Regions from separate parts of the Serratia sp. Nf2 genome, predicted to be linked through region 2. Evidence: predicted binding sites of a transcription regulator. Region 2 holds the regulator's gene; the other holds the start of a gene.

Region 1 (21,378 bases), on a different contig from region 2:
GGTCTGGCTGGCGGGCGAGCAATATTTCCTGCGCAGTACCGATTTCGGCTTCTCGTTGCTGACCGGCACCTCGCTGCTGCTGCTGGCCAACGTGGTTTGGCTGCTCAACCGCTACCGTTTCACCTTCCGCGCGGCGGACGCCATCGTGGCCTTCTGTTACTTCTCCGGCCACTTCCTGATCGTGCGTTCGCTCTACCTGTAACTCTCTGCCACGGGTTCGGTGCGCCGAACCCGTTTCTTCATTAAGCCAGCGCTTTCAACGTCAGGGCATCGTCGGCGCCCAGCTGATTGCGATACAGATCGCCGTCGCGCGAGAAGAAGGCCAGGGTGCTGCCATCCGCCCGCAGCAGCGCGATGCCGTCCGGCGCCGGGCGCCAGCCCACGACTTCCGCCGCAAACACGCTTTGCAGACACCGTTGCCGATCCACCAGCTGATAGCCGTTGGTCTCGCTTTGCTCATTCGCCAGAAACTCGATTTGGCATTGGCGTTCGCTATCGGCCACCTGCCATTGCCCCGCCAGCGACTGCGCGGTCGGCAACGCCAGGCTGCCGGCCATGACCGCACTTGTCATCATCATGCCGCCCGCCGCCAAAGCGGTGCGCGTTAAAGTACCTTTCATACCGGGCTCCCGCATTACGCCCGGCCGAGACTGCGCCGGGCGTTCCGTTGCTGCGTTACACGATAAAGTCAGTGGCGACGTCTACCTGGCCGACGATTTTCACCAGGAAGTCCGGCGCCTGATGGCCACCAATGTTCACCGACAAATCGGTCACGTTGTTGGAAGCGTTGTAGCTGAGCAGCGCTTCGCCGGCCGCGCCGCTGAAGTGATCGACGAAGTGAATGAAATCGCTGCTCTGCGCTTCTTTATTGAAGAACGACAGGTCAATTTTGTCGATCCCCTTCTGGAAGTCGCGGATCCAGTCTGAAGCGCCCGGTGCGGAATCGCTGGCGGCAGAGAACACGAAGATGTCTTTGCCGGCACCGCCCCACAGCTCATCCGCCCCGCCGCCGCCGAACAGCACGTCGTTACCTGCGCCGCCTTTCAGCACGTTGTTGGCCGCGTTACCGACGATCACGTCGTTGCCGGAACCGCCGATAGCGTTCTCGATGGTCACCCCGGCGGCGATCGAGACGTTGCCCTTCAGGCCACCCACGTCGGAGAACGATTTCTCGTTCAGGTTGATGCGCTGGTTCGCGGTGTAACCGGAGAAATCGAAGGTATCGTTACCGCCCGCATCCCAGGCTGCAAAGATCACTTTCTGCGAGTTGCTGGTCGTGCTGAGGAAATCGCGACCGGTGTTGGAGTTAAAACCGTACACGGTGTCGCCGGTGCGGGTCGACAGATTGGCGCCATAGAGATGCTGAATGGCGGCAATGTCATCCAGCAGCGGAGCCGCGGCATAGTGGCCGCCGTTGTCGCCACCGGTGTTGGTTTCACTCCAGTAGCTCATCAGGCTGAACTGGCGGGTATCCTCCGCATAGGTGACGTCGCGATAGGTCGGGTTACCCTCACCGGCGTTGTAGTCGCCCGGGTGGCTCAGGCCCAACGCATGGCCAATCTCATGGGTGAACGTCTGACGACCGTAGTCTTCGGTCGCCGGATGCTTCACGTTGGATTGGTTGACGTTGTACCAGGTCTGGCCGCCCAGATCCTGGCCCTGCCAAATGGTGTTCGGCAGGAAGGCGTAGGCCTGGGTGCCGTAATCATAGTGGCCTGGGCGATCCTGGCTGTAGTTGCCGAAGGTGATGTTGGCCTTTTGACCGGCCGCCACTTCAGTGAAAGTGATATTGGCGACGTCGGCCCAGGACTGCAGCGACAGCTTAGCCTGCTGTTGCTGTTCCGCGCTGAACTTGCTCAGCCCGGTGTCGCCGGCGACGTTGGTGGAAGAGAACTTATAGTCCGGGAAGGAGAAGGTTAATTTAACCGGCTGGCCAAATACCTTGTAACCGTTCCAGGTTTGATTCTCGCGGGTAATAAACAGCCCAGCTTGCTCGTTAGAAAATGAATCCTTGCCATTAATCTGAATCCCGTTACCCCGCTCATGATAATGCAGCAGGTCGTCTACAGCATCGTAGCCGGTTGTTGCGGCTGCAAGGCTGGATTCAGTAATTTCAATTGCCTTTTTAGTAGATTGCATTGGTTCGATTCCACTCATTACCTGATTGATATCAATCAGACAGATAGACATAACCTCCCCGTAAGCCACGGTTAATGAACCTTAAGCTTGCTGGAAGGGGCTTATGCGCCGTTACCGGCAGTGTGTTAGGTAGAATTAATGCATATATATCAGCAAATAAGATCGCCATTAAAAATGGTAATCGATTCCAATTATAGGCAGGGCCGCAAAACTGCACATAAAATAATCAACCATTTATTATCGCAACGAAAGTTTGTTATGCTGCTTTTTAGGATTATTTACAAAACAAATGAAACTTGATGAGGATAAGTTGGCACCAAACTTCAATAGTAATGCGGCCTGCAGACTCAAGCGAATCATGCTGGCTTCGCACAGGGAAAAGGGTAAATTTTGCTAAAGCGTTATAGATTAATAACTCTTTATTATTAGGTCGCGCGATTTTTTAGTTTCTATAGGAATATTATTTTCTTATTTAAACTAACGGCGGCGAGCCTTTTCATCCCAATAGAGGATAAGAAAAGCCGATAGATTAAAATTCGCATTATTCATTATTGAATGAATACCCCTTTATAGGCCCGAACGCCGTTAGCAATAATTCTCATCCGGCGCTTGACTCTGGAGTTGACTCCAGGGTGTAGAGTCAGCTGAGCAAACCCGTTTAACAGCCCGAAGGGGGACGTTATGCACAATCAGCAAAACCATAATCATCAGGAACATCACCACGCCGAAGGCGGATGCGGCTGCAACCACAGCCACAGCAAAACTCAACATGGCTGCAGCAGCGAGCCGAAAAACGCCGCCGCACAGGCCGAACACGCCCACCACCATCACGATCATGGCGATAGCGGCAGCTGCACCGCCGCACCCGACGATCCGGACGAGGAAAGCGACAGGCTGGCCGCCGCTCCCCCTTCCGGTAGCCAACGTTTCAGCTGGAAAGTCACCGGCATGGACTGCCCCAGCTGCGCCAAGAAAATCGAAAATGCCGTCATTTCACTCCCCGGCGTCGACAGCGTGCGCGTGCTGTTCGCCACCGAAAAACTGGTGGTCGACGCACAGTCCGACATCAGCCTGCGGATCCAGGACGCGGTCGCCCAAGCCGGCTTTACCCTGCTCGGCACCCAGACCGCCAAAGCCCCCGCGCCGAAAACCTCACGCTTCGGCGAATTCGCACCGCTGCTGCTGTTAACCACCCTGATGATCGTCAGCTGGGTGCTGGATCGGGTTAACCCGGAGCTGGGCCGCATCGCCTTTATCGCCACCACGCTGGTCGGATTGGCGCCGGTAGCCACCAAGGCGCTGCGTCTGATTCGTTCCGGCACGCCGTTCGCCATCGAAACGCTGATGAGCGTGGCGGCCATCGGCGCGCTGTTCATCGGCGCCACCGCCGAGGCGGCGATGGTGCTGCTGCTGTTTATGGTCGGTGAGCTGCTGGAATCCTACGCCGCCAACCGCGCACGGCGCGGGGTGACGGCGCTGATGGAGCTGGTGCCGGAAGATGCGCTGCTGCTGCAAGGTGCGGAGCGCAAACGCGTGCCGGTCGCCAGCCTGCGTCCGGGCGATGTGATTGAAATCGCGCCCGGCGGGCGCCTGCCGGCCGACGCCGAGCTGCTCAATCCGTTCGCCAGCTTCGACGAAAGCGCCCTGACCGGCGAGTCGGTGCCGGTCGAGCGCCAACAGGGTGAGAAAGTGGCCGCCGGCAGCCTGTCCGTCGATCAGGCGGCGCAGATGAAGGTGATCTCCGAGCCCGGCAAAAACGCCATCGACCGCATTTTGCAGCTGATTGAAGAGGCCGAAGAGCGCCGCGCGCCGATCGAACGCTTCCTCGATCGGTTCAGCCGTTATTACACCCCGGCCATTATGCTGCTGGCCGTCGCGGTGATCCTGCTGCCGCCGCTGCTGTTCTCGCAGCCGTGGGATACCTGGATCTATCGCGGCCTGACGCTGCTGCTGATCGGTTGCCCATGCGCATTGGTGATCTCGACTCCGGCGGCCATTACATCCGGGCTGGCAGCCGCCACGCGGCGCGGCGCGCTGATTAAAGGCGGTGCGGCGCTGGAACAGCTGGGCCAGATACAAACCATCGCCTTCGATAAAACCGGTACCCTGACCGAAGGCAAGCCGACGGTGACCGACGTGCTGCCGATCGGCGCGCGCACCGAACAGCGGCTGCTGCAGCTTGCCGCCGCGGTGGAAGCCGGTTCACATCACCCGCTGGCGCAGGCGATCATCAACCGCGCCGCCGAAAGCGGGACTGAGCTGCCGCTGGCGCAGGCGCGCCGCGCGCTGGCCGGCGTCGGCGTGGAAGGGATCGTGGACGGCAAGACCGTGCTGATCAGCGCGCCGGGCAAGCTGGCACCGGGCCAGCTCGACGCTCAATGGCAGAGCCAGGTAGACAAGCTGGAAAACGCCGGCAAAACGGCGGTGGTGGTGCTGGAAGACGGCGCGCCCATCGGCTTGCTGGCGCTGCGCGATACGCTGCGCGGCGACGCCAAACAGGCGATAGCCGAACTGAACGCGCTGGGTATTCGCGGCGTGATGCTGACCGGCGACAACCCGCGCGCCGCCGCGGCGATCGCCGGCGAGCTGGGCCTCGACTATCGTGCCGGCCTGCTGCCGGAAGATAAGGTCAGCGCGGTCACCGAATTGAGCGAACTGCGCCCGACGGCGATGATCGGCGACGGCATCAACGACGCCCCGGCGATGAAGGCCTCCAGCATCGGCATCGCCATGGGCAGCGGCACCGACGTGGCATTGGAAACCGCCGACGCCGCCCTAACCCACAACCGGCTGGTAGGCATCGCGGAGATGATCCGCATCTCGCGCGCCACCCACGCCAATATCCGGCAGAACATCACCATCGCATTGGGGCTGAAGGGGGTCTTCCTGATCACCAGCCTGCTGGGGCTGACCGGTTTGTGGCTGGCGGTGCTGGCCGACTCCGGCGCCACCGCGCTGGTCACCGCCAACGCGCTGCGGCTGTTGAAAAAGCGCAGCTAAGTTCGGAAAGTAATACGGGCGCGGCATAGCGCGCCCGTTGTCATTTCGGGGAAAGGAACTTTTCCTTCATCAACACGACCGTGTCGCCGTTATACACCTTTACGCAGCAGATAACGGTATGGCGCCTGCTCGGTCTCCTGCGCCACCAGCGTATGCTCCATAAAGCGGCAGAACCCCGGAATATCGCGGGTGGTGGCTGGATCGTCGGCGATAATCAGCAGCGTTTCGCCGTTGTCCATATGGCGCACGGTTTTGCGCACCATCATTACCGGTTCCGGGCAACGCAGGCCCAGCGCGTCGAGCGTCTGGTCTGCCTGGGCAAATAAGTCAGTCATGCAATTTTTCTCGTTCAAAAACGATCGGCGAACGCTCGCCGCATCTCATTAGCGCCTAGTTTACGCCGGTAGTTTTTCTGCGCAAGATGCGTTAACGTTTGCGTTAAATTTAACCATTGCATTGGTTGCGCAAACGCGTATCATGCCGCCGCGCAGCGTTTTTTGCTGTTTTGACAAGACACACTGGGTTCCCTCACCCCACTGCTAAAAAGGCTACAATATGTATTCGTTTACCGCACAGCAGCGCTTCACGGCGTTGGTCTGGCTTTCGCTGTTTCATATCGCCATCATTACCTCCAGCAACTACCTGGTGCAGCTGCCGATCACCGTTTTCGGCTTCCATACCACCTGGGGCGCCTTTACCTTCCCGTTTATCTTCCTCGCAACCGATCTGACCGTGCGCATTTTCGGCGCGCCGCTGGCGCGGCGGATTATCCTGGCGGTGATGGTGCCGGCGCTGTTCATCTCTTACGTGATCTCCACCGTCACCTATCAGGGAGAATGGCAGGGCTTCGCGGCGCTGGGCAGTTTTAACCTGTTCGTGGCGCGCATTGCCGTGGCCAGCTTTATGGCCTACGTACTCGGCCAGATCCTCGACGTTCACGTCTTTAACCGCCTGCGCCAGCGCAGCGCCTGGTGGGTGGCGCCGGCGGCGGCGATGTTCTTCGGCAACATCAGCGATACGCTGGCGTTCTTCTTCATCGCCTTCTACAAGAGCAGCGATCCCTTCATGGCCAATAACTGGGTGGAGATCGCGCTGGTGGATTACAGTTTCAAGGTGATGATCTGCCTACTGTTCTTCCTGCCGATGTACGGCGTGTTGCTGAACATGCTGCTCAAACGCATCGCAGCGCGCAGCGGCAGCCTGCAGCCGAGCTGAGTCGTGTTATTCTGGGCGGCCCTATCCTTTGGAGGCCGCTCATGACCCCAATCGTCCGCACCGCCACGCTCGAAGAAATCCACCGCCTTTACCAACGCATCCCCGAATTCGGCGGCCTGCATAGCCTGGCCGATCTGCAGCGGCGTATCGGTGCCGCCCCCGCCAGCCTGTTGATCGCCGAGATAGGCGGGCAGCCGGCCGGTTTCAAACTCGGTTATCAACGGCAGGAAACGGTGTTTTACAGCTGGCTGGGTGGCGTGCTGCCGACATGCCGTCGCCACGGCGTGGCGCAGGCCTTGTTGGCCGAACAGGAACGCTGGGCGCGGGCGCAGGGCTATCGCCAACTGACGGTCAAAACCCGTAACCGGTTCCGCGCCATGCTGACGATGCTGCTCGCCCATCACTATCAGATTGTTCAGCTGGAAAAGATAGGCGAAGTGGCTGATTATCGGCTATTACTGGAAAAAAACTTGTGACAACATCTGCCTTGCATTTCAACCTGGAATAGGTTGCGATACGACAGTGAATCCCTACCGGAAAGGAAGAAGGAAGCCCGATGCGTAAAGTAGCGAAATTGATGGGTATCAGCCTGCTGGCGCTTGGCCTCGCGGCCTGCGACGGCAACACCAAAGACACCAAGGCAGCGCCAGACGGCGCAGCGGCCAGCGCGCCGGCTGGGCAGCAGGTCAGCCTGCTGGACGGTAAACTGGCGTTCACCCTGCCAGTTGGCATGGCGGATCAGAGCGGCAAGCTGGGCAACCAGGCCAACAACATGCATGTTTACGCAGACAGCACCGGCCAGCGCGCGGTGATCGTCATCCTGGGCGACAAGACCGCCGACAGCCTGGAGACCCTGGCCAAGCGCCTGGAGAATACCCAGCGCGCGCGTGACGCCAACCTGCAGGTGATCACCAACAAAGCGCTCGACGTCAACGGCGTGCCGCTGCGTCAGCTGGACAGCATCATCACCAGCGGCGGTGAAAAAGCTTATTCCTCCGTCCTGATCGGTTCGCTGAACAACAACATGCTGACCATTCAGGTGACGCTGCCGGCGGACAATCAGCAGCAGGCGCAGACCGAAGCCGAAGGCATCATCTCCACCCTGAAGCTGAAGCAGTAATCCCACAGAGGGCCGGCTTGCCGGCCCTTTCGTTTTTACGTCAGCGCCTGCGCCAGCAAGGTGATCGGATGTTCGCAGCGCTTGCTGGTGGACATTTCTATCTGCCATTTGCAGGTTTCGCAGTCGGTCACCACCAGATCCACCCCGCTCTCTTCGATCTGCCGGAACAGCGGCGCGCCGATACCTTGCGAAGTGGCGTAGTTCTCCGATTTAAACCCGTAGGTGCCGGCGATGCCGCAGCACTGCGAATCCAGCACCACCAGCTCCAGCCCCGGAATCTGCCGCAGCAGCTCCAGGGTGTAGGCGGTCCAGCCCATTTTCTCCATATGGCAAGGCGTGTGATAAGCCACCCGCAGCGGCGTGTGCTGCAGCGGCAGGCTGCGCCCCTGATTGATCAGGCGATAGAGATAGCGCGTCGCCAGCTCCACCCGATCGCGCACCGGGGTAGTGTCCACGTCCAGCAGATGCGGGTATTCGTCGCGCAGGGTGAAGGTGCAGCTCGATGAGGTCGCCACCACCGGAATGCCGCGTTCCAGCACCGCTTCATGCAGCGATTCGGCGTTGACCCTGGCCTGCTTTTTGGCCTGCTCGATAAACCCGTTGGCGATCAGCGGCACGCCGCAGCATTTCTCGCGTTTCAGTAGCTGCACGCCGATATCCAGCGCGTTGAACACCCGGATCAAATCCTTGCCCAGCTGCGGATGGTTATAGTTGACGAAGCAGCCGTGGAAAAACGCCACCTGCTCGGCATAACGCTGCTGAGCCTGCACCTGTTGCCGGTACCAGCGGCGGAAGGTGCCGAACGAGTATTTCGGCAGTTCGCGACGGTGATCGATCTTCAGCGCCTTGTCCAACAGCTTGCGCACCGGTTTCAGCCCGGTAGCGGCGTTGACGATCGGCGCGAACGGCGTCGACAGCGAGCCCATGATGTCGGTGTGGCTGAGGATGGCGTCGCGCAGCGTCGGCTTGTTCTGGGCGAAGTCGGCGCGGGCGCGTTGAATGATATCGCCGATTTTGACGTCGGACGGGCAGGCCACTTCACAACGTTTGCAGTTGGTGCAGTATTTCAGCGCTTCGTCGTACAACGCCGGATCTTTCAGCCGCAGCCGCTCGCCGTCCGGCCCCGCCTGTTTCGGCCCCGGATAGAGCGGGTTCACTTTGGCGACCGGGCAGTAGGTGGTGCAGACGGTGCATTTGATGCAGCTTTCAAAGCTGTGGTCCTGATGCAGGCTCATGCGTTTTCCTCCGCGGCGATCTGCTGCGCGACGTGCAGCGCACCGATCAATGACACGCCGGCGCCGCAGCCTTGCTGCAGCGGATCGTAGCCGCCGGCGACCGCGCCGATGGCATACAGATTGTCGAACGGCATTCCCTGTTTCATCGCCCGCAGCCTGCCGTCGGTGCGCACGCCAAACTGCAGATAAGGCTGCGGTGCAAACAGCTCGCGCCGGCTCCAGTCGGCGCGATCCGCGCGGCTGTGTACGTCCAGCTTGAAGATTGGCTCGCGCACCCCGTCGAAATTCGCCACCAGCCCGTTGCTGAAGAAGCTGCCGCTGGCCAGCACCACCTGCTGCGCCCGCAGCGGAATATCGCCGTGGTTGCGGGTATACAGGCCGGTGACGCGGCCGGCTTCACACTCGGCGCGCAGCACGCTGTCGCCAGGCATGAAAACGCCGCCCAGCTGTTGGAAACGCCGCCGCAGCGCCTGATGCAAGCGCATGCCGGGCACCGAAGGCGGCAGCGTCGGCAGCAGCCGGATCGGCTTGCCGACCGCATCCTGCAACACCGCCAGCGACGCATCGTCCTCCAGGCCCAGACAGGCAGGCAGGAAGAGCGCCTCGGCTTCCCCCGCCAGCCGCCGCAGCTCTTCGGCCATCGGCGGCAGGCTTTCCATCAAATCCAGTACCCGGGCGATGTTTACCGCGCGGAACTCGCTGGGGTTATTGCGCAATCGGTCCAGCGCCGGCATGTGCAGATAGGCCACCTCCGTCTCTACGCCGAGCTCGCGGCTCAGGGAGTCGGCGGCCATCTGCGGCTGGAAGTCGAGGAATCCTTCGATGCCGATCACCGCGATGCGCCGCCACGGCAGTTGGCCGGTCAGCGGCAGCGTCGGGATCGCCTGCGGGCTGAGCCAGGTGGCACGGCGTGTGCCGAGCGGCGTAATACGCAGATGGTTATTGGCTCCCTCGCCCTGCAGGTTCAGCCCGCAGCGCTCCAGCAGCCGCTGCGCGGCGGCGGACAGCGCCGCCACCCGGCCGGGCCCGATCAGGGCATACGGATGCTGCGGCGCCTGCTGCGCCAGCTGCGGTAACGCCGCCAGCGGCATCTCGACCGGCGTGCCGTCCGGCAATCTCGCCAGCAGATCGAGCGAGCCGGAGGAGAAGTAGAGCGCGCTCTGGCCAGAACTGACCACCGCGCAGCGCTTGCCCTGTTCGGCTACGGCAATGGCGCAGCTCAGGCCCGCCAGGCCGCCGCCAATCACCACTACGTCAAATCGCATCATCCGCCTCCTGCTCTTTGTCGGCCTGGGCCTCAAGCCCGCATAACCCCTGGTAAACCCAGCTGGTAAATTCGCTCTCGCGCAGCGCATCGCCCCAGGCGATCGGCCGTACGCCTTTCCACCGTTCGTTGAGGAACTGCGACAGCTGCGCGATGGATTGCTGCGGCGTGCTGACGTTAAAGCGCGTCAGCAGCCCAGCGGCGCGGCAGGCGCAGAGTTCGCCCTGGCAGGTGCCCATGCCGACGCGGGTGCGGCGGCGCAGATCCACCAGGTTATTGACGGTCAGCGAGTTGACCGCATAGCGCACTTCCCCGGCGGTCACCGCCTCGCATTCGCACACCAGGCTGGTGTCGAGCCGATCGGCCGCCGGCACCTGGCTGGCGCGATCGCCGTGGCGGTAAATTGCTGAGCCGCGAATACTGGCGGGCAGTGAAACCACGCTGCGCACCGTTTCCTCCGCCGACTGTCGGGATCCGGGCAACGCGTCTTGCGCGGTGGTGCACGGGCGGTTTACGCCGAGCTTGTCGCACACCTTGTCGGTGGCCCACTCTGCCATCAGGCGGTAGGTCATCAGCTTGCCGCCGGTGATGGTGATAAACCCTTCCAGCCCGTCGCGGCTGGCGTGATCGAGCAGCACGATGCCGCGGCTGACGTTGCGCCCGCTAGGGTCGTCGTCGCTGGCCACCAGCGGCCGCACCCCGGCATAGGCGCGCAGAATGCGGGTCTGCGCCAGGGTGGGCGCCAGCAGCGCCCCCTCGCGGATCAGAATGTCCACCTCCTGCGGGGTCACCAGCATGTTGTCAATTTGGTCGTAGTCGATATGGGTCGAGGTGGTGCCGATCAACGAGATGGTGTCGCCCGGCACCAGGATGTCGGCGTCTGCCGGTTTGCGGCAGCGGTTGATCACCATGTTGTTGATGCGATGGCCGAGGATCAGCAGCGCCCCTTTGGCCGGGAACATGCGGATGCGCAAGTCGGCGTATTCGGCGATCTGCTGGCCCCAGATGCCGGCGGCGTTGACCACCACCGGCGCATGCAGCTCATAACGCCGCTGATTCTGATGGTCGTAAACGCGCACGCCCGCCACCCGATCGCCGCTGCGCAACAATCCCACCACCTGGTGGTAGGTCAGGATCTGCGCGCCGTGTTCGCGCGCGTCCAACATGTTGGCGGCGGTCAGCCGGAAAGGATCGACGGTGCCGTCCGGCACGCGCACCGCGCCGATCAGCGCCGGGTTAGCCGCCGGCTCCAGCCGCAGCGCCAGCTGCGGGTCGATCGCCTCGGCGTCGATGTCGGCCTGGCGACAGGCGGCGATAAACTGTTGCTGATAGTCCAGCGAGTCCTGCGGCAGGGTGATGAACAGCCCATTGGTGCGCTCGATACAGTGATGAGCGATACGTTTCAGGATGCGGTTTTCTTCGATGCACTCGCGCGCCGACTCGCCGTCGGTCACCGCATAGCGCGCACCGCTGTGCAATAAACCGTGGTTGCGGCCGGTGGCGCCGGTGGCGATGTCGTGGCGCTCCAGCAAAATGCAACGCAAGCCGCGCCGCGCACAGTCGCGGGCGATGCCTGCGCCGGTGGCGCCGCCGCCGATGATGATCACATCCGTTTCGCCGCCGTCAAAATAGCTGCTCATGTCGCTCCCTCAGGATCGGTAGTTATGAGCCTATTGAGCCACGGTTATTAGGGTCTTTGTTTGATAAGGAACAATAACGAACATAAAACGAAATAAAAATGACCACAAAAAACCATCAATGTGATCATAATCACGATTTTTGGACGTTTTTCTATTTCATAACGTTAACGAATCGCTCAAAATCCGCCGTGGTTTCATGAAAGTGTAACAATTGCGCCATTCGTCACAGCGACACCAGGCGTATTTGTCGACAATGGCGCTCGTTATGGAACACAAAAACACCACATTCGATATCCGCTCAATCATCAAATGAACGTAAAAGGTCATATTGATGTGATAACAGATAAAGCCATCGGAGGCGCTCATGTTGAGTATTTTTAAGCCGGCCGCACACACCGCCCGTGTGCCGAGCGATAAGGTAGATCCGCTCTACCGTAAGCTGCGCTGGCAAATTTTCCTGGGGATCTTCTTCGGTTACGCCGCCTACTACCTGGTGCGTAAGAACTTCACCCTGGCCATGCCTTACCTGATCGAACAAGGCTTCAGCCGCGGCGACCTCGGCTTCGCGCTGTCAGGCATCTCCATCGCCTACGGCTTCTCCAAATTCATCATGGGCTCGGTCTCCGACCGTTCCAACCCGCGGGTGTTCCTGCCCGCCGGCCTGATCCTGGCGGCGGCGGTGATGTTGTTCATGGGCTTCGTGCCGTGGGCCACCTCCAGCATCGCGGTGATGTTCGTTCTGCTGTTCCTGTGCGGCTGGTTCCAGGGCATGGGGTGGCCGCCGTGCGGCCGCACCATGGTGCACTGGTGGTCGCAGAAAGAACGCGGCGGCATCGTTTCCATCTGGAACTGCGCCCACAACGTGGGTGGCGGCCTGCCGCCGCTGCTGTTCCTGCTGGGTATGGCCTGGTTCAACGACTGGCACGCGGCGCTGTACATGCCGGCCTTCGGCGCCATCCTGGTGGCCCTGATCGCCTTCGCCCTGATGCGCGACACCCCGCAATCCTGTGGCCTGCCGCCGATTGAAGAGTACAAAAACGACTATCCGGACGACTACAGCGAAAAAGACGAAGAAGAGCTGACCGCCAAGCAGATCTTCATGCAGTACATTCTGCCGAACAAGCTGCTGTGGTACATCGCGGTCGCCAACGTGTTCGTCTATCTGCTGCGTTACGGCATTCTGGACTGGTCGCCGACCTACCTGAAAGAAGTGAAACACTTCGCGCTGGACAAATCTTCCTGGGCCTACTTCCTGTATGAATACGCCGGTATCCCGGGCACCCTGCTGTGCGGCTGGATGTCGGACAAAGTGTTCAAAGGCAACCGCGGCGCCACCGGCGTGTTCTTCATGACGCTGGTGACCATTGCCACCGTGGTGTTCTGGATGAACCCGGCCGGTAACCCGACCGTGGACATGATCTGTATGCTGGTCATCGGCTTCCTGATCTACGGCCCGGTGATGCTGATCGGCCTGCACGCGCTGGAGCTGGCACCGAAGAAAGCCGCCGGCACCGCCGCGGGCTTCACCGGCCTGTTCGGCTACCTGGGCGGCTCGGTTGCGGCCAGCGCCATCGTCGGTTACACCGTGGACTTCTTCGGTTGGGACGGCGGCTTCATGGTGATGATCGGCGGCGGCGTGCTGGCGGTTATCCTGCTGCTGCTGACCATGCTGAACGAAAAGAAACACCACGCGGAAATCGCCGCCAAGCGCGGTTAAGCGTCACACGACTTTTGCATGATTTAAAGGCCGCCCTGCGGCCTTTTTACTACCCTGCCCCCAACAACACGGAGAAAAACGGAATGCGGACTCAAGTCAAAGCCCTGCTGACAGGGATCATTCTCGCCACCTCGATGGTCAGCGCCGCACAGGCGGCGGACAAAGTGGTGATCGCCCACCGTGGCGCCAGCGGCTACCTGCCGGAACACACCCTGCCGGCGAAAGCGATGGCCTACGCCCAGGGCGCCGATTACCTCGAACAAGATCTGGTGATGACCAAGGACAACGAGCTGGTGGTGTTGCACGATCATTACCTCGATCGCGTCACCGACGTCGCCGAACGCTTCCCGGACCGCGCGCGCAAAGACGGCCGCTACTACGCCATCGACTTTACGCTGGCGGAGATCAAATCGCTGAAGTTCACCGAAGGCTTTGAAATCGAAAACGGCAAGAAGGTACAGGGTTATCCTGGCCGCTTCCCGATGGGCAAATCCGACTTCCGCGTACACACCTTCCAGGAAGAGATCGAGTTCGTGCAGGGTCTGAACCATTCGACCGGCAAGAACATCGGCATCTACCCGGAAATCAAGGCGCCTTGGTTCCACAAACAGGAAGGCAAAGACATCTCCAGCAAAGTGCTGGCGGTGCTCAAGCAGTACGGCTATACCGGCAAAAACGACAACGTCTACCTGCAGTGCTTCGACGCCAACGAGCTCAAACGTATCAAGAACGAGCTGGAGCCGAAGCTGGGTATGGACCTGAAGCTGGTGCAGCTGATCGCCTATAACGACTGGCAGGAAACCTACGAGCAGAAAGCCGACGGCAAGTGGGTAGAATACGACTACGACTGGATGTTCAAACCGGGCGCGATGAAGAAAATCGCTCAGTATGCCGACGGTATCGGACCGGACTACCACATGCTGGTGGTAGCGGATAAATCCAAGCCGGGCCATATCGTGCTGACCGACATGGTGAAAGAAGCGCACGCCAGCAAGCTGGCGGTGCATCCGTTCACCATCCGCGCCGATGCGCTGCCGAAATACGTGACCGACGTGAACCAACTGTATGACGTGATCTACAACCAGGCCGGCGTCGACGGCGTGTTCACCGACTTCCCTGACAAGGGCGTGCAGTTCTTGCAGAAGCAGGGCCAGCACAAGTAATAACCAGGGCGCCGCAAGGCGCCCTGGTTATTTCAGAGGAACATCTTGCGCAGGTAGTGCGGCACCGCGTTATCGACGTTGGAGCCGATCACTTCCAGCTCCGGCAGCATATCCTTCAGGCGCTGATGCGCATCACGCATGATGCAGCCCTTGCCGGCCATCGACAGCATCTCCAGATCGTTCATGCCGTCGCCGAAGGCGATGCACTCTTGCAGCGTATAGCCGATGATCTTGGCCACTTCTTCCAGCGCATGCCCTTTCGACACGCCGCCCGCCATCACTTCCAGGCAGGTCGGGAACGAGAAGCTGACATTGACCCGATCGCCCCAGCGCGCGTTGATGGCGTCTTCCACCTGCAGCAAACGCTCGTGATCTTCACAGGTGAAGTAAACCTTGCAGACGCCGTCGGTTTCCAGCAGGCCCGGCTCAAACAGCTGATATTTGAACACCGACTCCTGGAAGAATTCTTCCTGCTCCGGGCTTTCGCGGTTGGTAAACCAATCGTCGTTACGGTAGACGTTGGTGGTGATCTCCGGATCGTCGTGCAGCATGCCGTACAGATCGCGGGCGATATCCCCGTCCAGGTTATGGCTGAAAATCAGCTCGCCGGCGGTGTTATGCACCCGCGCGCCGTTGGAAGTGATCATAAAGGCGCTGATCTCCAGGCTGTCGCGGATCTGCCCCACGTCGATATGGTGGCGGCCGGTGGCGAACACGAAATGCACGCCGCGTTGGGTCAGCAACTTCAGCGTTTCTTTGGCGTACGGCGACAGGGTATGGTCGGGAGACAGCAGCGTGCCATCTAAATCGGAAGCGACGACGTGATACATAGCGTTATGTTCTAACCTCTGATGGAGTTGTCGGCGGCAGCGCGCCGCCTAAGTGTTGAGCAAAGAAGCGCAGGATTGCGTTCAGTGCTTCGGCGCGCATCGCGTCCCGCTCGAACAGGATCTCATGGCGTGCGCCGTTGATAACCCACGGGAGCCCCCCTTCGCAAGGACGCCCCGCGTCTGACAGAGCCTGACAAAAAGCCTGGTGCGAACGGTTGTCGACCACCCGCTCCTCACCGGCTTGCAAAAGCAACAGCGGCGTTGTTATCTCCCCGGCCTGAGCGATAATCTGCCGGCCGGCACGAATGCTCTCCCGCACCCAATGGTAGGTCGGCCCGCCCACCTGCAGCTCGGGGTAATCGGCATAATAGCGCAGGCTGCGCCGATAGCGTTCGCGGCTGTGGGTCAACACGTTAACCACATAGGGCAGCGGCCGCCACTGGCCGGTGCCCACCGCGTAATAGTCGCGGATCGCCGGGCGGGTCTCCGCCCAGTCGAGAATGCGGTCGGCCAGCCAGCCCGGCATCGGCAACTGGATGCCGAACATCGGCGCGCAAAACGCCGCCGCGTCGAACGCCTGCGGCCGACGCTGCAGGAACTGCGCCAGGATCGCGCCACCCATCGAATGCGCCAGCGCGAAGCGCTGCCGATAACCGCGCGATTCGACCTCGCGCTGCCAAAGCTGCTCGAAATCGTCCACGTAGTCGGCGAAGTTTACCACATGACCGCGGTGCGTATCCGCCAGTAAACGGCCGGAGCGCCCCTGGCCACGATGATCGACGATCACCACATCGTAACCGCAGTGGAACAGATCGTAGGCCACCTCGGGGTATTTCACGTAGCTTTCGATGCGGCCGGGGCTGACCACCACCACTCGCTGATGCCGTGCGGAGCGAAAACGCACAAAGCGGATCGGCACGCCGTCCACGCCGCTGAACTCGCCTTCTTCCCGCAGCCGCCAGAAGTCCAGCAGCGGCCCGGTGGCGAAGGCAGCGAATTGCGTTTCACGCGTTAACCAGTCATCGGAGCTGAGAGTGAACGAGGTCATCGAGAGCGTTTTCCCTGTGGGGCCGGCGGAAAATGTGACCGCTGGCACAAGAAATCATACTAGCGTATTGTGATTCAATTCTTACAAAAAACGGCGCCGCCTCGGCGCATTGTGGCACAAAACGACACTTTCAGGGAGCCGAGAACCATGACCTTGGACTGGTGGTTAACCTACCTGCTGACCACGCTTATCCTCAGCCTGTCCCCCGGCTCAGGCGCCATCAATACCATGAGCACCGGCATCAGCCACGGCTATCGCGGCACCGCCGCATCGATCGCCGGGCTGCAGGTCGGGCTGAGCGCGCACATCGTGCTGGTGGGCATCGGCCTCGGCGCGCTGATTTCTCAATCGCTGCTGGCGTTCGAACTGCTGAAATGGCTGGGCGCCGCCTACCTGGTGTGGCTCGGCATCCAGCAATGGCGCGCCGCCGGGGCGCTGGATCTGCATGCGCTGGCGGGCAGCATGCCGCGCCGCCGTCTGTTCCGCCGTGCGGTGCTGGTCAACCTGACCAACCCGAAAAGCATCGTGTTTCTCGCCGCGCTGTTCCCACAGTTTATCTTGCCCAATCAGCCGCAGGCCGAGCAGTATCTGGTGCTCGGTGTCACCACCGTGCTGGTGGATATTCTGGTGATGATCGGTTACGCCACCCTGGCGACGCGCATCGCCGGCTGGCTGAGAACCCCGCGCCAGATGCAACTGCTTAACCGGGTGTTCGGTTCGCTGTTCATTTTGGTGGCGGGGCTGCTGGCGACCGCCCGCAAAGCCTGACAAAAAAGGCCGGGCATCGCTGCTCGGCCTTTGGCGTTTCACTGCCGGTCAACGGGTAAAGATCAGGTGTAACCCGAAGCCGGTAAACAGCACGCCCGCCACCCCGTCTATCCACTTGGCCAACCGCTGATAGCCGCGGCGCATCGCCGGCAGCGCAAACACCACCGCCACCAGGCTGAACCAGACGAAGGTCTCGGCGACGATCAGCAAGAACAGCCCCCAGCGCGCCCCGGCGCCGACGCTGTCGCCGACGAACAGCGAGAACACGCTGCCGAAATAGATCACCGCTTTCGGGTTGGACAGATTGGTCAGGAAACCGCGAATAAAGCTGCGCCCGGCCTTCGGCAACGCCACCTGGGCCTCCGCCGCCGGCTGCGCTTGCTGCGCCCGCGCGGAGCGCAGCAGCTGCCACCCCATCCAGCACAGGTAAATGCCGCCGCCGACCATGATGATCTGATGCAGCCAGGCCATCTTCTGCAGGATCAGATGCAGCCCCATCAACGCCACGCCGGCCCACACCACGATGCCGAGCGAAATGCCGACTACGCCCATCATCGCCTCGCGGCGCGAGCGGCTGGCGGCGGTTTGCGACACGAAAAAGAAGTCCGGCCCCGGGCTCATCAGCGCAATCAGATGCACCAGCGCCACGGTGAGAAACAGCATCAGCATGATTTATCGCCCTCAGTCTTCATCATTGTCGAGATGGTCGCGGATCATCGCCATAAAGGGCGCGCCGAAACGCTCCAGTTTGCGCTGGCCGACGCCGTTGACGCTCAGCAGATCGCCGGCCTTAATCGGCATCTGTTCGGCCATTTCCAGCAGCGTGGCGTCGTTGAACACCACGTAGGGCGGAATATTTTCTTCGTCGGCGATCGACTTGCGCAGTTTGCGCAGCTTGGCGAACAGCTTGCGATCGTAATTGCCGCCGTAGGATTTCTGGTTGGCGCTGCCGCGCGACTTCAGGCTCTGGATACGCGGCACCGCCAGCTGCAGCGCCACCTCGCCGCGCAACACCGGACGCGCCGCCTCGGTCAATTGCAGCGCCGAGTGCATGGCGATGTTCTGGGTGATAAAACCCAGGTGGATCAGCTGGCGCAGCACGCTGGTCCAGTGTTCGGTGGTTTGATCGCGGCCGATGCCGTACACCGGCAGCTTGTCGTGACCGTATTCGCGAATGCGCTGGTTGTTGGAGCCGCGCAGCACTTCCACAATGTACCCTAGGCCGAAGCGCTGACCGACGCGGTATACGCAGGACAGCGCTTTGCGCGCATCCTCCAGCCCGTCGTAACGTTTGGGGGGATCGAGGCAGATGTCGCAGTTGCCGCAGTTCTCGTGCTTGCCTTCGCCGAAGTAGTTGAGCAGCACCAGGCGGCGGCAGGTTTGCGCCTCGGCGAACGCGCCCATGGCGTTCAGCTTGTGGCGCTCGATGTCCAACTGCTGCCCGGCGGGTTTTTCCTCCAGGCAGCGGCGCAGCCAGGCCATGTCGGCCGGATCGTACAGCAGGATGGCTTCGGCCGGCAGGCCATCGCGCCCGGCGCGGCCGGTCTCCTGATAATAGGATTCGATATTGCGCGGGATGTCGAAATGCACCACGAAGCGCACGTTAGGTTTATTGATGCCCATGCCGAAGGCGACGGTGGCCACCACCACCTGCAGATCGTCACGCTGGAACGCTTCCTGCACCTGCGCGCGGCGATCGTTGTCCAGCCCGGCGTGGTAGGCGCCGACGCTCAGCCCGCGGCTTTGCAGGCGCGCGGCGGTGTCTTCCACCTTGGCGCGGCTGTTGCAATAGATAATGCCGCTCTTGCCGCGCTGATCCTGCACGAAGCGCCACAGCTGATCGAGCGGTTTGAATTTTTCCACCAGCGTGTAGCGGATGTTCGGCCGGTCGAAGCTGCTGACCTGCACCAGCGGATCCTGCAACGACAGCAGGCGCACGATATCACCGCGGGTGGACTCGTCGGCGGTGGCGGTCAGCGCGATCACCGGCATCGACGGGAAGCGCTGTTTCAGCTGACCCAGCGCGCGATATTCCGGCCGGAAGTCATGGCCCCACTGCGAAATACAGTGCGCCTCATCCACCGCCAGCATCGCCGGCGGGCAGTGGTCGAGCAGGTTGAGGAAGCTTTCCATCATCAGCCGTTCCGGCGCGATGTACAGCATCTTGATGGTGCCGTTGCGGCAGCCGGCCATGACGTCCAGCTGCTCCTCACGGGTTTGCGTCGAGTTATAGCAGGCGGCGGAAACGCCGTAGGCCAACAGTTGGTCGACCTGATCCTTCATCAGCGAGATCAGCGGGGAAACCACCAGCGTCAGGCCGTCCATCACCAGCGCAGGGATTTGGTAGCACAACGACTTGCCGCCGCCGGTCGGCATTACCACCAGGCAATCCTGCCCGCCGATCGCGGCGTTGATAATCGTTTGTTGGCCCGGACGGAATTGCTGGTAGCCGAAGGTATCGCGCAATACCTGCTCGGCCAGCAACTCTCTGTTAATCACTGCTGCGGTTGACACACACTTCCCCATTTTTTCATCGGTACACACCCACCGGGTATGATTACATAATATCGTTCAGCATGACACCAACGCCCACCCGTGTCTGCCGGAAGTTGTAGTCGATCAGCGATTCGCCGTAGCCGCTGAACACCTGGGTATAGAAACGCACGTTGCGGGTGATCGGATAGCTCCAGCCCAGCTCCGCGCCGCCGTAGCCGCTGTTCCAGTTATAGTGGCTGTCGACGCTGAACACGCTGTCGCCCCAGGCGTAACCGACCTTCAACCGGTAGTATCCCATGTATTTGGTGATGTCCGGGTTGTCATCGTTGCTCGAGCTCTCCGAGAAGCGGAACCAGGGCTTGAGATCCACCTGCCAGTTGCCGTTTTGCGCCATCAGCCGCGCATAGCCGCGATTCCAGCTGCGCGACGTCGGATCAGAGCGGCCGTTAGACTGGTGGTTAACGCCGATTTCAATATCGCGCAACGTCCAACCAGCAAAGCGGTAATCGGTCGCCCACCCTACGAACAGCTGCGGCTCGTAGTTGGTCTCGCGGAACGGTGAAGACTCGCCGCGGTTGGACAATTGCCACCAGGAGCGCTGAGTATAAGACGCGCCGAGCACCGAGTTGTCGCCGGCAATGCCCCGCCACAGCGGAAACGCCAGGCTAAGCTGGTATTTCACCTCGTCCTTGCGCGCCTTGTCGGCCCAGTTGTACGTCTTGATGGCTTCTTTGTTGATATCGCTGGTGTCGGTATACAGCAGGTAATTGGGATCGTAAGGATACAGCGTGAACGGATTATCGTGCTCCTGCAGCAGGTTGGCGATAATGCTGCCGCGCACCGCCGGCTTATCGTGAATCTGCTGCTCTTTGGCTTCCTCAGCCAATGCCAGCGCCGGCATCAGCAGCGTGGCGGAAACGATCCCTGACAAAATGCGCATAACCTCTCCTCACTCCAACGAAAAAGGGCAATCCCGGAAAAAATCAGGCCATTTTACACACAAAGGAGGCTTTCCCGCAGCGCAGGCCGGTTTTATTGGAATAGTCTGGAAAGCAACAAAGGTTAAGCATAAAATCAACATTCCATTAACCTGGACTGACCAGTTAGCTCCTTTAAAACGCAAAAGAAAAACGGAAACCCGCTATGTCGACCACAGCACTGACCCTGGAAGCCGCCCGCCGCAAGATCGGCGAAATCTTTGTCTACCACATGCCGTTCAACCGCGAGCTTGGCCTGGAGCTGCGCCGCTTCGACGATGATTACGTCGAGTTGAGCTTCACCAACCAGCGCAAGCTGGTGGGCAACGCCGCACAGGAGATTTTGCACGGCGGCGTGATCGCCGCGGTGCTTGACGTCGCCGCCGGATTGGCCTGCGCCGGCGGCGTGCTGACGCGCATGGAGCCGCTGATCGAAGAAGAGATCGCCGCCAAGCTGTCGCGCATGGGCACCATCGATCTGCGCGTCGACTATCTGCGCCCCGGCCGCGGCGAGCACTTCGTCGCCTCCGCCAGCGTGCTGCGCAGCGGCAACAAGGTCGCCGTCGCGCGCGTAGAACTGCATAACCACGACGGCCTGCATATCGCGACCGCCACCGCCACCTATCTGGTCGGCTGATGATTGTGTGCGGTGAGCGTCTTCAGTACACTCACCGCATCTTACGTTCCCCACCCGAGTGACGTCATGGACGCAAAGCAAACGCGTCAGGGCATTTTCTTCGCCCTGGCCGCCTATTTTATGTGGGGC
Region 2 (10,829 bases):
GACCGACGCCGAACACGTCGCTGTTGATCGCCGACAGCGAAGCGGTGATCACCACGAAGTTGAGGATACCCGCCGCCACGGTGATGCCCATATGCTGGAAGGTCAGCACGAACGGACTGCCGTTGGTGCCCACCTGGTTCCACGGGTAGATAGACATAATGACGAACAGCGTGCCGACGTAGAACACCAGAATGCGCCAAGGCACCGAGTTGATGGCTTTAGGAATCGATTTTTTCGGATCTTTGGCTTCGCCGGCGGTGATGCCGATGATTTCAATGCCGCCGTAAGCGAACATCACCAGCTGCAGCGACAGGATCATGCCGATAAAGCCGTTGCTGAAGAAGCCGCCGTTCGACCACAGGTTATGAATGCCGGTCGGTTGCCCGCCGTTGCCGATGCCCCAGATGATGATGCCGATGCCGGCCGCGATCATGATGATGATGGTGGCGACCTTGAAGAACGAGAACCAGAACTCCAACTCGCCGAATACCTTGACGCTCATCAGGTTGATGGCGCCGATGATCAGCACCACGCTCAGCACCCAGATCCAGTGCGGCACTTCCGGGAACCAGACCCCCATATAGATGCCGAAGGCGGTCACGTCGGCGATGGCGACGATCAGGATTTCAAAGCAGTAAGTCCAACCGGTGATGTAACCCGCCATCGGGCCGAGGTAGTCCTGCGCGTAGCGGGAAAACGAGCTGGCCTGCGGGTTGTTGACCGACATCTCCCCCAGTGCGCGCATGATGATAAAGGCCACGATGCCGCCGATCAGGTAAGCCAGCAGCACGCTCGGGCCGGCCATTTTGATGGCGTCCGCCGAGCCGTAGAACAACCCGGTGCCGATGGCCGATCCCAGCGCCATAAAGCGGATATGACGCGTACTGAGGCCGCGTTTCAGCTTATTGTCGGGGGCCGTGGTGGGTGACTGTTGTTGCATGAAGATGACCCATAGTTTTAAACGTAAAAAAGCCACGGACATGTCCGTGGCCCTGGATTAAGCCGGGGGATTATCAGTGCGCGGTCACTTGGGAACGCGTGCACACCCGATCATAAATCGCGACCAGCGCCAGCATCAGCAGCGAAGGCGGCAACCATGCCAACCCCTGCTCCGCCAGCGGCAGGTGAGTGGTCCAGGCCGGCAGCAGCTGCTGGAAACTGGAGGCTTTCACCGCGTCAAGGATACCAAACAACAGGCTGACAAGCATCACCGGCGCGATGATGCGCGGCGCACTGTGCCACCAACGCAGGGTGAAGCTCAGCACCACCAGCACGATGCACGGCGGGTAAATCGCAGTCAGCACCGGAATGGAGATCTGGATCAGGTGGCTCAGGCCGAGGTTGGACACCACCATCGAGAACAGGCCCAGGATAAATACCAGCGTCTTGTACGAGAACGGCAGGTATTGCGCGAAGAACTCGGCGCAGGCGCAGGTCAGGCCGACCGCGGTCACCATACAGGCGATGAAGATCAGCGCCGCCAGGAAGAAGCTGCCCAGGCCGCCGAAGGTGTTCTGAACGTAAGCGTGCAGGATCACCGCGCCGTTGGTGGCGTCAGGCACCAGCGCGCCGCTGCCGGAGCCCAGCTTGAACAGGCTCAGGTAAACCAGCGTCAGGCCCACGCCGGCGATCAAACCGGCCAAGATGGTGTAACGGGTCAACAGACCGGCGTCTTTCACGCCGCGCGAGCGCGCCGCATTGACGATAACGATGCCGAATACCAGCGCACCCAGCGTATCCATGGTCAGATAGCCGTTAACGAAGCCGGAGGAGAAAGGCACGCTCTGGTAAGCCGCCGTCGCCGGGATCGGCGCGCCGGCAGGCCACAGCAGCGCGGCGATGCCCAATACGGCCAGCGCCACAATCTTCAGCGGTGCCAGCACGTGGCCGACGGTGTCGAGCAGGCGGCCCGGATACAGGGAGATGCCGATCACCAGCGCGAAGTACACCAGGCTGTAGATGAACAGCGGCATGGCACCGTCGCCGGTCAGCGGGGCGATACCCACTTCAAAGGACACGGTGGCGGTGCGCGGCGTGGCGAACAGCGGGCCGACGGCCAGGTAGCAGACGGTCGCCAGCAGCAGGCCGGCGCCGCGGCCGATCGGTGAGCTGAGGGCGTCGATGCCGCCGCCGACGCGCGCCAGCGCGATGACGGTAATGACCGGCAGACCGACCGCGGTGATCAGAAAGCCCAGCGCCGCGGTCCAGACGTGTTCACCGGACTGCAAGCCGACCATCGGCGGGAAGATGATGTTCCCGGCCCCAACGAATAAGGCAAAGGTCATGAAGCCCAGTGCCAGGATATCTTTTGACGTTAAACGATGACTCATACGATGTCGTGTTGCCTGTTCAAATGAAAAAATATGGTCCGATAGCGTGGTGGCGTGACGCCCCACCCGGTTGCCGGCATGCCCGATCGTTGCAGCACCAAATAAGCACCCTAAACGCAGTCGATCCGGCGTTTATGTCCCTATTCGAAAGTGGCCACTCATGAAGATGGGCAAAATTTTAGGAGTTATAAAAATGGAGGTTTAATCCGACAACGAGGGCTAAGGTAAACGTTTATAGCGCTTCAAGGCAAGACGCACGGCGAAAAGCAGAGCTATCGACCATATAAACTTTAGCCACCAGTCGATCATATTGGCTATCAATAAATATACACTACATGATTTGTATCATTTTTGAACAACAGATTCACAAAACGTGAAGCATATACCACTTTACCGCGCGAAAACGCCAATAAATGCCCGATTTTCGCGTGGCATAAGCTCCGTTCAGCCGTTAAAAAAGGCGAAAATTACGCCACATTTTGTCGCTTATTGCACCGTGGCCGACGCGAGCGGCTGCAAGCCGAGCGCCTGGCGGGTCTTCTGCAGGGCGGCCGGCGGCAGCGGCAGATAGCCGTCGTGATTGACCAGGTTCTGCCCTGCGGCCGACAGCACGCGGTCGAGGAACGCGGCGGTCAGCGGCTCGAGCGGTTGATTGGGGGCTTTGTTGATATAGATATAGAGATAGCGCGACAGCGGGTAGCGATCGTTGCGCACGTTGGCGGCGGTAGGCGCGACATAGTCCTCACCCGACTCTGCCAACGGCAGTAGCCGCACGCCGCTGGCGCGAAAGCCGATGCTGGCATAGCCGATGCCGTTGAGCGAACCGGCCACCGCCTGCACCACCGAGGCCGAACCGGGCAGCTCATTGACGCGCGGCATAAAATCGCCGCCGCACAGCGCGCGCAGTTTGAAATACCCGTAGGTGCCGGAAGCCGAATTGCGGCCGAAGCGCTGCAGCGAGCGCGTCGCCCAGTCGCCGCTGAGCCCCAGCTCGCCCCAACGCGTCAGCGGTTTGCTTTCTCCGCAGCGCCGGGTGGCGGAGAAAATGCGATCGAGCTGCTGCAGATTGAGGCCGCGCAGCGGATTGTCCTGATGCACCAACACCACCAGCGCATCCACCGCCACCGGCACCGCCAGCGGCGCATAGCCGTAACGGTGTTCGAACGCCGAGACCTCGGCCGCCTTCATCGGCCGGCTCATCGGGCCCAACTGCGCGGCGCCCGCCGCCAAGGCGGTCGGCGCGGTCGACGAGCCGGCGGCCTGGATCTGCAGGTTAACGTTGGGGTAATGCCGGCTGAAATCCTGCGCCCACAGCGCCATCAGATTCGCCAGGGTGTCGGAACCGACGCTGGACAGGTTGCCCGCCAGCATGCCGTCGGGCTGCGCCAGCGCGCCGCGTCCGGCCAGCAGCGCCAGGCAAAGCAACAGCCCTCGGGTTATTCGGGTCATACCGGTGTCTCGCGTTAATTTTTCACCGCATTCTCTGATAAAGCGGCGGGAACAATCAACCGGTTGGGTAAGGTAAAGATAAAGCGGGTGCCGATCCCCGGCTCGCTGAGGATCTCCAGCCGCGCGTCGTGATGGCTGAGCGCGTGTTTGACGATCGCCAGCCCCAACCCGCTGCCGCCGGTTTGGCGCGAACGGGCCTTATCGACGCGGTAAAAACGCTCGGTCAGGCGCGGCAGGTGTTCGGCGGCGATGCCCGGCCCGTTGTCGCTGACCTGGAACTGCGCACCATGCGCCGTCTGCTGCCAGCTCACTTCGATGTGGGTGCCCTTCGGCGTGTGATTGACCGCGTTGTACACCAGGTTAGACACCGCGCTGCGCAACTGATCTTCATTGCCGAACACGTTGAGCTGTTCGTTTACCCGGAAGCTGATCTCGTGATTGCCACCGCTCAACGATTGCGCCTCGCGCTGCAACACTCGCAGCATCAGCGGGATATCCACCCGCTCGTTCATGTCGACATTGGGCGCCGCCTCGATGCGCGACAGCGTCAGCAGCTGCTTGACCAGCCCGTCCATTCGACGGGTCTGTTCTTGCATGGTGCCGAGCGCCTTGCTGCGCAGCGAGCCGTCCTGCTCTTCGTCGCCCATCATCTCCAGGTAACCCTGCAACACCGTCAGCGGCGTGCGCAGTTCATGGCTGACGTTGGCGAAGAAGTTGCGCCGCGCGCCCTCCAGCTGGCGCATCTGGGTGACGTCGCGCGCCACCATCAGCAGTTGCCCTTCGGAATAAGGCATCACGCGGAATTCGACGTAGTGTTCGTTGTTCAGCTGCAGCGTCAGCGGGCGCGAGAACTCCTGCTGTTGCAGGTAGTGGCTGAATTCCGGATAACGCAACAGGTTGAGGATGTGCTGGCCGTTGTCTTCCGGCCAGCGAAAGCCGAGCAGATGCTGCGCCAGCCCATTACACCAGAAGATGTTGCCTTCGACGGTGGTCATCACCACCGCATCAGGCAGCGATTCGGCCCCGCTGCGAAAGCGCTTGATCAGCAGCGCCAGCTCGCGCCGGCGGCGGCGATTGCGCTGCTGCATCTGATACAGGCCATAGAACAGCGGCTCCCAGCTCCAGCGGCCGGGCGGCGGCGTCATGCTGCGGTCAATCCACAGCCAATGGGAGAGTTTGAGCTGGTTGTAGAAATTCCACACCAGCGCAGCCAGCGCGGAGGCCAGCAGGAACCAGGGCAGATAACCGAAAATCAGCCCCAGCAGTAAGGCGGGCAGGCAAAAAAGAGCCAGCTCCAGAGCCAGCCTCTTCCACGACAGACGTTCTAACACGGCATATTCTCCAGCGCAGCGCGATCAGTAGCGCGTTGAGAACCGGTAGCCGGTGCCCCGAACGGTTTGAACCATTTTATCATGCCCACTGGTTTCTAACGCCTTGCGGAGCCGACGGATATGCACGTCAACGGTACGGTCTTCCACATAAACGTTAGTGCCCCAGACGTGATTAAGCAACTGCTCACGGCTATAAACCCGCTCCGGGTGGGTCATAAAGAAGTGCAGCAGCTTGAACTCGGTCGGCCCCATGTCCAGCGCCTGATCGTTAGCCATCACGCGGTGGGAGGACGGATCCAGACTCAGCCCTTGCATTTCAATCACTTCTTCCACCGCCATCGGTGAAATGCGGCGCATGACCGCCTTGATGCGCGCCACCAGCTCCTTGGGCGAGAACGGCTTAGTGATGTAATCATCCGCCCCCACTTCCAGGCCGCGCACGCGGTCTTCCTCTTCGCCGCGCGCGGTCAGCATCATGACCGGAATATCGCGGGTCAGCGCTTCGCGCTTCATATGTTTGATAAACTGAATGCCGGAACCGCCGGGCAACATCCAGTCGAGCAACACCAAATCAGGGAACGGCTCAGACAGGCGCGTCACGGCGCTGTCATAATCCTCGGCTTCCAACGGTTGGTAACCATTCTGTTCCAACACAAAGCACACCATCTCACGGATCGGCGCTTCGTCTTCCACCACCAGTATGCGTCTTGCCATCGTCAATCCTGCCAATGTGTTAGCGACTTTGCGGGCGCCATTATGCGTCAGTTTTGTGACACTTTTATGAAAAAAAGCGGCTGTTATAGGCAGTAAGCATAGCGATTATTTCCCGGCGCAAAGAAAAATCATTCCGTGGTCATCGCCATTGCGCCGGGACAGCCGCCGCCGCGGCCTTTATAATCATCGCCATTACCTTTGCATCCGGGAGTGTCATGCGCCTGATCCACACCTCTGACTGGCATCTTGGCCAGTACTTTTTCACCAAAAGCCGTGCCGCCGAACATCAGGCTTTTCTGAACTGGCTGATCGAACAGATCGAGCAGCAGCAGGTGGATGCGCTGATCGTCGCCGGGGATCTGTTCGATACCGGCTCGCCGCCCAGCTACGCCCGCGAGCTGTACAACCGCTTCGTGGTGGAACTGCAGCGCACCGGCTGCCAGCTGGTGGTGTTGGGCGGCAACCACGACTCGGTAGCGACGCTGAACGAATCGCGGGAACTGCTCTCTTGCCTGAACACCACGGTGATCGCGAGTGCGCAGGGCTCCCTTGAGCAGCAGATCGTGGTGCTGAATCGGCGCGACGGCCAGCCGGGCGCGGTGCTGTGCGCCATTCCTTTTCTGCGGCCGCGCGATCTGCTCACCAGCCGCGCCGGCGAATCCGGCGCGCAGAAACAGCAGGCGCTGCAGGAAGCCATCGCCGAACATTACCAAGCGCTGTATCAGGCGGCCTGCGAACGCCGCGATCGGCTGGGCCTGCCGCTGCCGATCGTCGCCACCGGCCACCTGACCACCGTCGGCGTCACCACCTCCGACTCGGTGCGCGACATCTATATCGGCACCCTGGACGCCTTCCCGGCGCAGGCCTTCCCCCCTGCCGATTACATCGCGCTGGGCCACATTCACCGCGCGCAGAACGTCGCCAAGTCGGAACATATTCGCTATAGCGGCTCACCGATTCCGCTCAGCTTCGATGAACTGGGCAAAGCCAAAAGCGTCTTCCTGGTCGATTTCGCCGACGGCGCCCTGCAGCAGGTAGAGGCGTTAACGATCCCGCAGTTCCAGCCCATGCAACTGATCAAAGGCGATCTGGCCGAGATCGAACGGCAGCTGCAGCAATTTGCCGACTATGCCGGCGAGCTGCTGGTTTGGCTGGATATCGAAGTGGCGACGCAGGACTACCTCAGCGATATCCAGCGCCGCATCCAGCTGATGGCGGATGAGCTGCCGGTGGAAGTGGTGCTGCTGCGGCGCAGCAAAGAGCAACGCCGCCAGGCGATCGCGCAGCAGGACAAGGAAACGCTGAACGAGCTGAGCGTCAACGAGGTGTTCGAACGGCGCCTGGCGCAAGAGGCCGACATGCCCGAAGCGCGCCAACGGCGGATGCATCAACTGTTCCGCCAGGTAGTCGATGCGGTGCAGCACAATCTTGAGGAGCCCCACCCATGAAGATCCTCAGCCTGCGGTTAAAAAACCTCAACTCGCTGCAGGGCGAGTGGAAAATTGACTTCACCGCCGAGCCGTTCGCCAGCAACGGCCTGTTCGCCATTACCGGCCCGACCGGCGCGGGCAAAACCACCCTGCTGGACGCCATCTGCCTGGCGCTGTACCACCAGACGCCGCGTCTCAACGTCACGCCGAGCCAGAATGAACTGATGACCCGCCACACCGCCGAATCGCTGGCGGAGGTCGAATTTGAGGTTAAGGGCATCGGCTATCGCGCCTTCTGGAGCCAGCGTCGCGCCAAAAACGCGCCGGACGGCAATCTGCAGGCGCCGAAGGTCGAACTGGCGCGCCGCGAGGACGGTAAGATCCTGGCGGATAAGGTGCGCGATAAGCTGGAGATCACCGCCGCCATCACCGGGCTGGACTTCGGCCGCTTCACCAAATCGATGATGCTGTCTCAGGGGCAGTTCGCCGCGTTCCTCAACGCCGACGCCAACGATCGCGCCGAGCTGTTGGAAGAACTGACCGGCACCGAAATCTACGGGCGGCTGTCCGAACAGGTGTTCGAATCCCACAAGCAGGCCAAAACTGACCTGGATGCGTTGCACCAGCGCGCCAGCGGCATCGAGCTGCTGAACGATGAACAGCGCTACTCCCTGACTGAACGGCTAGCGGCGCTGAGCGCGCAGGAAAGCGCTCTCGGCAAGCAAACTCAGCAACAGCAACAGGCGCTGAGCTGGCTGCAGCAATGGCAGCGCCTCCAGCAACAGCAAAACGAGGGGCAACGGCGGCTGGAAACCGCCCAGCGCGAGCAGGCCGAGGCCGCCCCGCAGCTGCAGCGGCTGGCGCTCAGCGAACCGGCCGAGAAATTGCGGCCGCTGCGCAGCGAACGCGATCGCTGCCGCGCCGAGCTGCAGACGATACAACAGCAGGCTGCCCAGCTGACGCAGCAACAGGAGCAGCACTCGGCGCAGCTGGCGCCGCTGCAGCAGGCGGTGGAAAAGGCCCGTCTGGCGCAGCAAGCCCATGCCGAGCATATGCGTCAGCAGCAACAGCTGATCGATGACCAGGTCGCTCCGCTCGACCATCAGATCGCCCAACTGCAGTCGATGCAGGCCGAGCGGCGACAGGCCGGCGATGCCGCCGCGCAGCAGTGCGCCCAACAGCAGACCGCACTGGAGCAGCTCACCGCCCAGCGCAGCCAGCTGACGGCGCAGGCCGCACAGCATCAACAGCAGTTGAACGCACTGACCGAAGCGCTGGCCGCTCAACAGCAACAACGGCAGGCGTTGGAGGCGCAAACGCCGCTGGCCCCGCTGCGCCAGCGCCTGAGCGCTCTGGCGGATCTGCGCCCGACGCGCCAGCAGTTATTTACGCTCGCTTCCCTTAACCGTCAGACCCGCGAGCGTCTGGCCCGGCAACAGGCGGAGCACGCCGAACGGCAAACGCAGCTCGCCGGGCTGCAACACCAGCTGGAGAACGCGCGTCAGCAATTCAAACAGCACAAGGCACAGCTGCAGGAAGTGGAGCGGATCCACGAGCTGGAAAAACGCATCGTCAGCCTGGAAGCGGAGCGCGCCCTGTTGCAGAGCGGCGCCCCCTGCCCGCTGTGCGGCTCCACCAGCCACCCGGCGGTGGAGCAATATCAGGCGGTGCAGCCTTCGGCGACGGAACAACGCTTGGTTGAGATGCGCACCCTCGCCGAGAAACTGCAAACCCAGGGCACCGAGCTGCGCACCCGCTGTGAAGGCCTGCAAGAGCAGCAGCAACGCCAGCAGCAGGCTATCGCGCAGGATGAGCAGCAGCTGGCTGCCCAACAGCAGCAGTGGCAGCAGCTCAGCGCGCCGCTGGCATTCGACTTTACCCTGGCGGAGGGCGAGCAACTCAGCGCCTGGCTGAGCGGCTGCGACGACGAAGAGCGACACGGGCAGCACGCGCTGCAGCAGCATGAACAGGCGGCGCAGGCGGTGCAGCAGGCAAAAGACGCGCTCGCCGCTCTGCAAACGCAGCAGCAGCAGGCGCAGCAACAGCTGGCGCTGCTCGAAGAGCGCTTTACGCTGCTGCAAAAGACCCATGCCGACAGCCTGCAACAGCAGCAAGACCTGCAACAACGCTGGCAAGAAGGCGAGAAAACTCTTGCAGAACGGCGCGCGCAGCGGCTGGCGCTGTTCGGCGAACAGCGGATCGCCGAGGTGCGCGAACAGCTGCGCGCCAAACAAACCGCCTGTGAACAGGCCAGCTTGCAGGCCGCCGAGCAATGGCAAAAGGCGCAGGAACTGCGCGAGCGCCTGGCCGGCCAGCAGGCCGGGTTACAACAGCAGCACGCCCAAATGCAGGAACGGCTACAGCAGGCGCAGCAGCAATGGCAGCAGGCGCTGGCCGACAGCGAATTTACCGATGAAACCGCCTTCGCCGCCGCGCTGCTGGACGATGCCCTGCGCCGCGAATTGCAGCAGCGCAAAGAGCAGCTGCAACAGCGGCAGGTAGAGGCTGCGGCCCTGCTGGCTCAGGCGACGCAAACGCTGGAGCAGCATCGGCAGAACCGCCCGGAAGGGGTGGATGAGGCCAACGCGGATCTCGACGCGCTCACCCAATCGCTGGCCGATCTGGCACAGCAGTTGAAGGCGCTGCAGCTGAGCCAGGGCGAACTGCGCAACCAGTTGGAAAGCGACGCCGCCCGCCGTCTCAATCAACAGGCGCTGTTCGAGCAAATCGCCCGCAGCCAGCAAGACTACGACGACTGGAGCTACCTCAACCAGCTGATCGGCTCGAAAGAAGGCGACAAGTTCCGCCGCTTCGCTCAGGGGCTGACGCTCGATCATCTGGTTTATCTGGCCAACCTTCAGCTCGGCCGGCTGCACGGGCGCTACCTGCTGCAGCGCAAAACCAGCGACGCGCTGGAGCTGCAGGTGGTGGACACCTGGCAGGCCGACGCGCTGCGCGATACCCGCACCCTGTCCGGCGGCGAGAGCTTCCTGGTCAGCCTGGCGCTGGCGCTGGCGTTGTCCGATCTGGTCAGCCACAAAACCAGCATCGATTCGCTGTTCCTCGACGAAGGCTTCGGCACGCTGGACGCAGAAACCCTCGATACCGCACTGGACGCGCTGGACAGCCTGAATGCCTCCGGTAAAACCATTGGCGTGATCAGCCACGTCGAGGCGATGAAAGAGCGTATTCCGGTGCAGATCAAAGTGAAAAAGGTCAACGGGCTCGGCGTCAGCCGGCTGGAGGCGCACTTCAGGCTGGAATGATCCCGCGGCGCGCGGCGCAGAAGTGTGACCGCGGCGGCACTCCGCGGTGAAAAGCGTTGAGCCGCGGCGAGCACGGGTTATTATGCAGGCATAACAGGATTGTTACTGTATCCCCTCCGCCGCTCAGGCCGCAGGACAGAAACATAAAATACAGGCAAAACCTGACGCCCGGGATCGCTTCCGGGCGTCAGGTTTTTTCGTTTTCAGGATGCTGAAACACCGGGAAAGACCATGAAAATCGCTAAAATACTCAATAATAACGTGGTGATTACGCTGGACGACCGTCAGGAAGAGACGGTGGTCATGGGA

What was found. The regulator PhoB, encoded in region 2, activates phosphate uptake and scavenging genes when phosphate is short. The targets are predictions, from matches to a motif close to CTGTCATAAAACTGNCNNAT.
Positions count from the first base shown of each region.
Region 1: a site for PhoB is predicted at 11,805-11,824, ahead of glpT (glycerol-3-phosphate transporter). Genes of this name have one in related genera too.

Region 1 is NZ_PYTW01000007.1:53,106-74,483, forward strand. It holds gene C9411_RS16185 (lysoplasmalogenase) at 1-202, shown strand, start outside; gene C9411_RS16190 (AprI/Inh family metalloprotease inhibitor) at 243-620, opposite strand; gene C9411_RS16195 (serralysin family metalloprotease) at 676-2,139, opposite strand; gene C9411_RS16200 (zinc/cadmium/mercury/lead-transporting ATPase) at 2,821-5,139, shown strand; gene tusA (sulfurtransferase TusA) at 5,229-5,474, opposite strand; gene C9411_RS16210 (7-cyano-7-deazaguanine/7-aminomethyl-7-deazaguanine transporter) at 5,695-6,354, shown strand; gene C9411_RS16215 (GNAT family N-acetyltransferase) at 6,396-6,830, shown strand; gene C9411_RS16220 (DcrB family lipoprotein) at 6,911-7,474, shown strand; gene glpC (anaerobic glycerol-3-phosphate dehydrogenase subunit GlpC) at 7,510-8,709, opposite strand; gene glpB (glycerol-3-phosphate dehydrogenase subunit GlpB) at 8,706-9,974, opposite strand; gene glpA (anaerobic glycerol-3-phosphate dehydrogenase subunit A) at 9,964-11,613, opposite strand; gene glpT (glycerol-3-phosphate transporter) at 11,978-13,330, shown strand; gene glpQ (glycerophosphodiester phosphodiesterase) at 13,414-14,493, shown strand; gene yigL (sugar/pyridoxal phosphate phosphatase YigL) at 14,526-15,323, opposite strand; gene pldB (lysophospholipase L2) at 15,328-16,371, opposite strand; gene rhtB (homoserine/homoserine lactone efflux protein) at 16,519-17,139, shown strand; gene rhtC (threonine export protein RhtC) at 17,188-17,808, opposite strand; gene recQ (ATP-dependent DNA helicase RecQ) at 17,821-19,653, opposite strand; gene pldA (phospholipase A) at 19,697-20,575, opposite strand; gene C9411_RS16285 (thioesterase family protein) at 20,779-21,249, shown strand; gene rarD (EamA family transporter RarD) at 21,316-21,378, shown strand, end outside.
Region 2 is NZ_PYTW01000005.1:66,718-77,546, reverse strand. It holds gene proY (proline-specific permease ProY) at 1-940, opposite strand, end outside; gene brnQ (branched-chain amino acid transport system II carrier protein) at 1,014-2,330, opposite strand; gene C9411_RS12635 (PstS family phosphate ABC transporter substrate-binding protein) at 2,817-3,779, opposite strand; gene phoR (phosphate regulon sensor histidine kinase PhoR) at 3,794-5,110, opposite strand; gene phoB (phosphate response regulator transcription factor PhoB) at 5,135-5,824, opposite strand; gene sbcD (exonuclease subunit SbcD) at 6,040-7,272, shown strand; gene sbcC (exonuclease subunit SbcC) at 7,269-10,520, shown strand; gene licT (BglG family transcription antiterminator LicT) at 10,752-10,829, shown strand, end outside.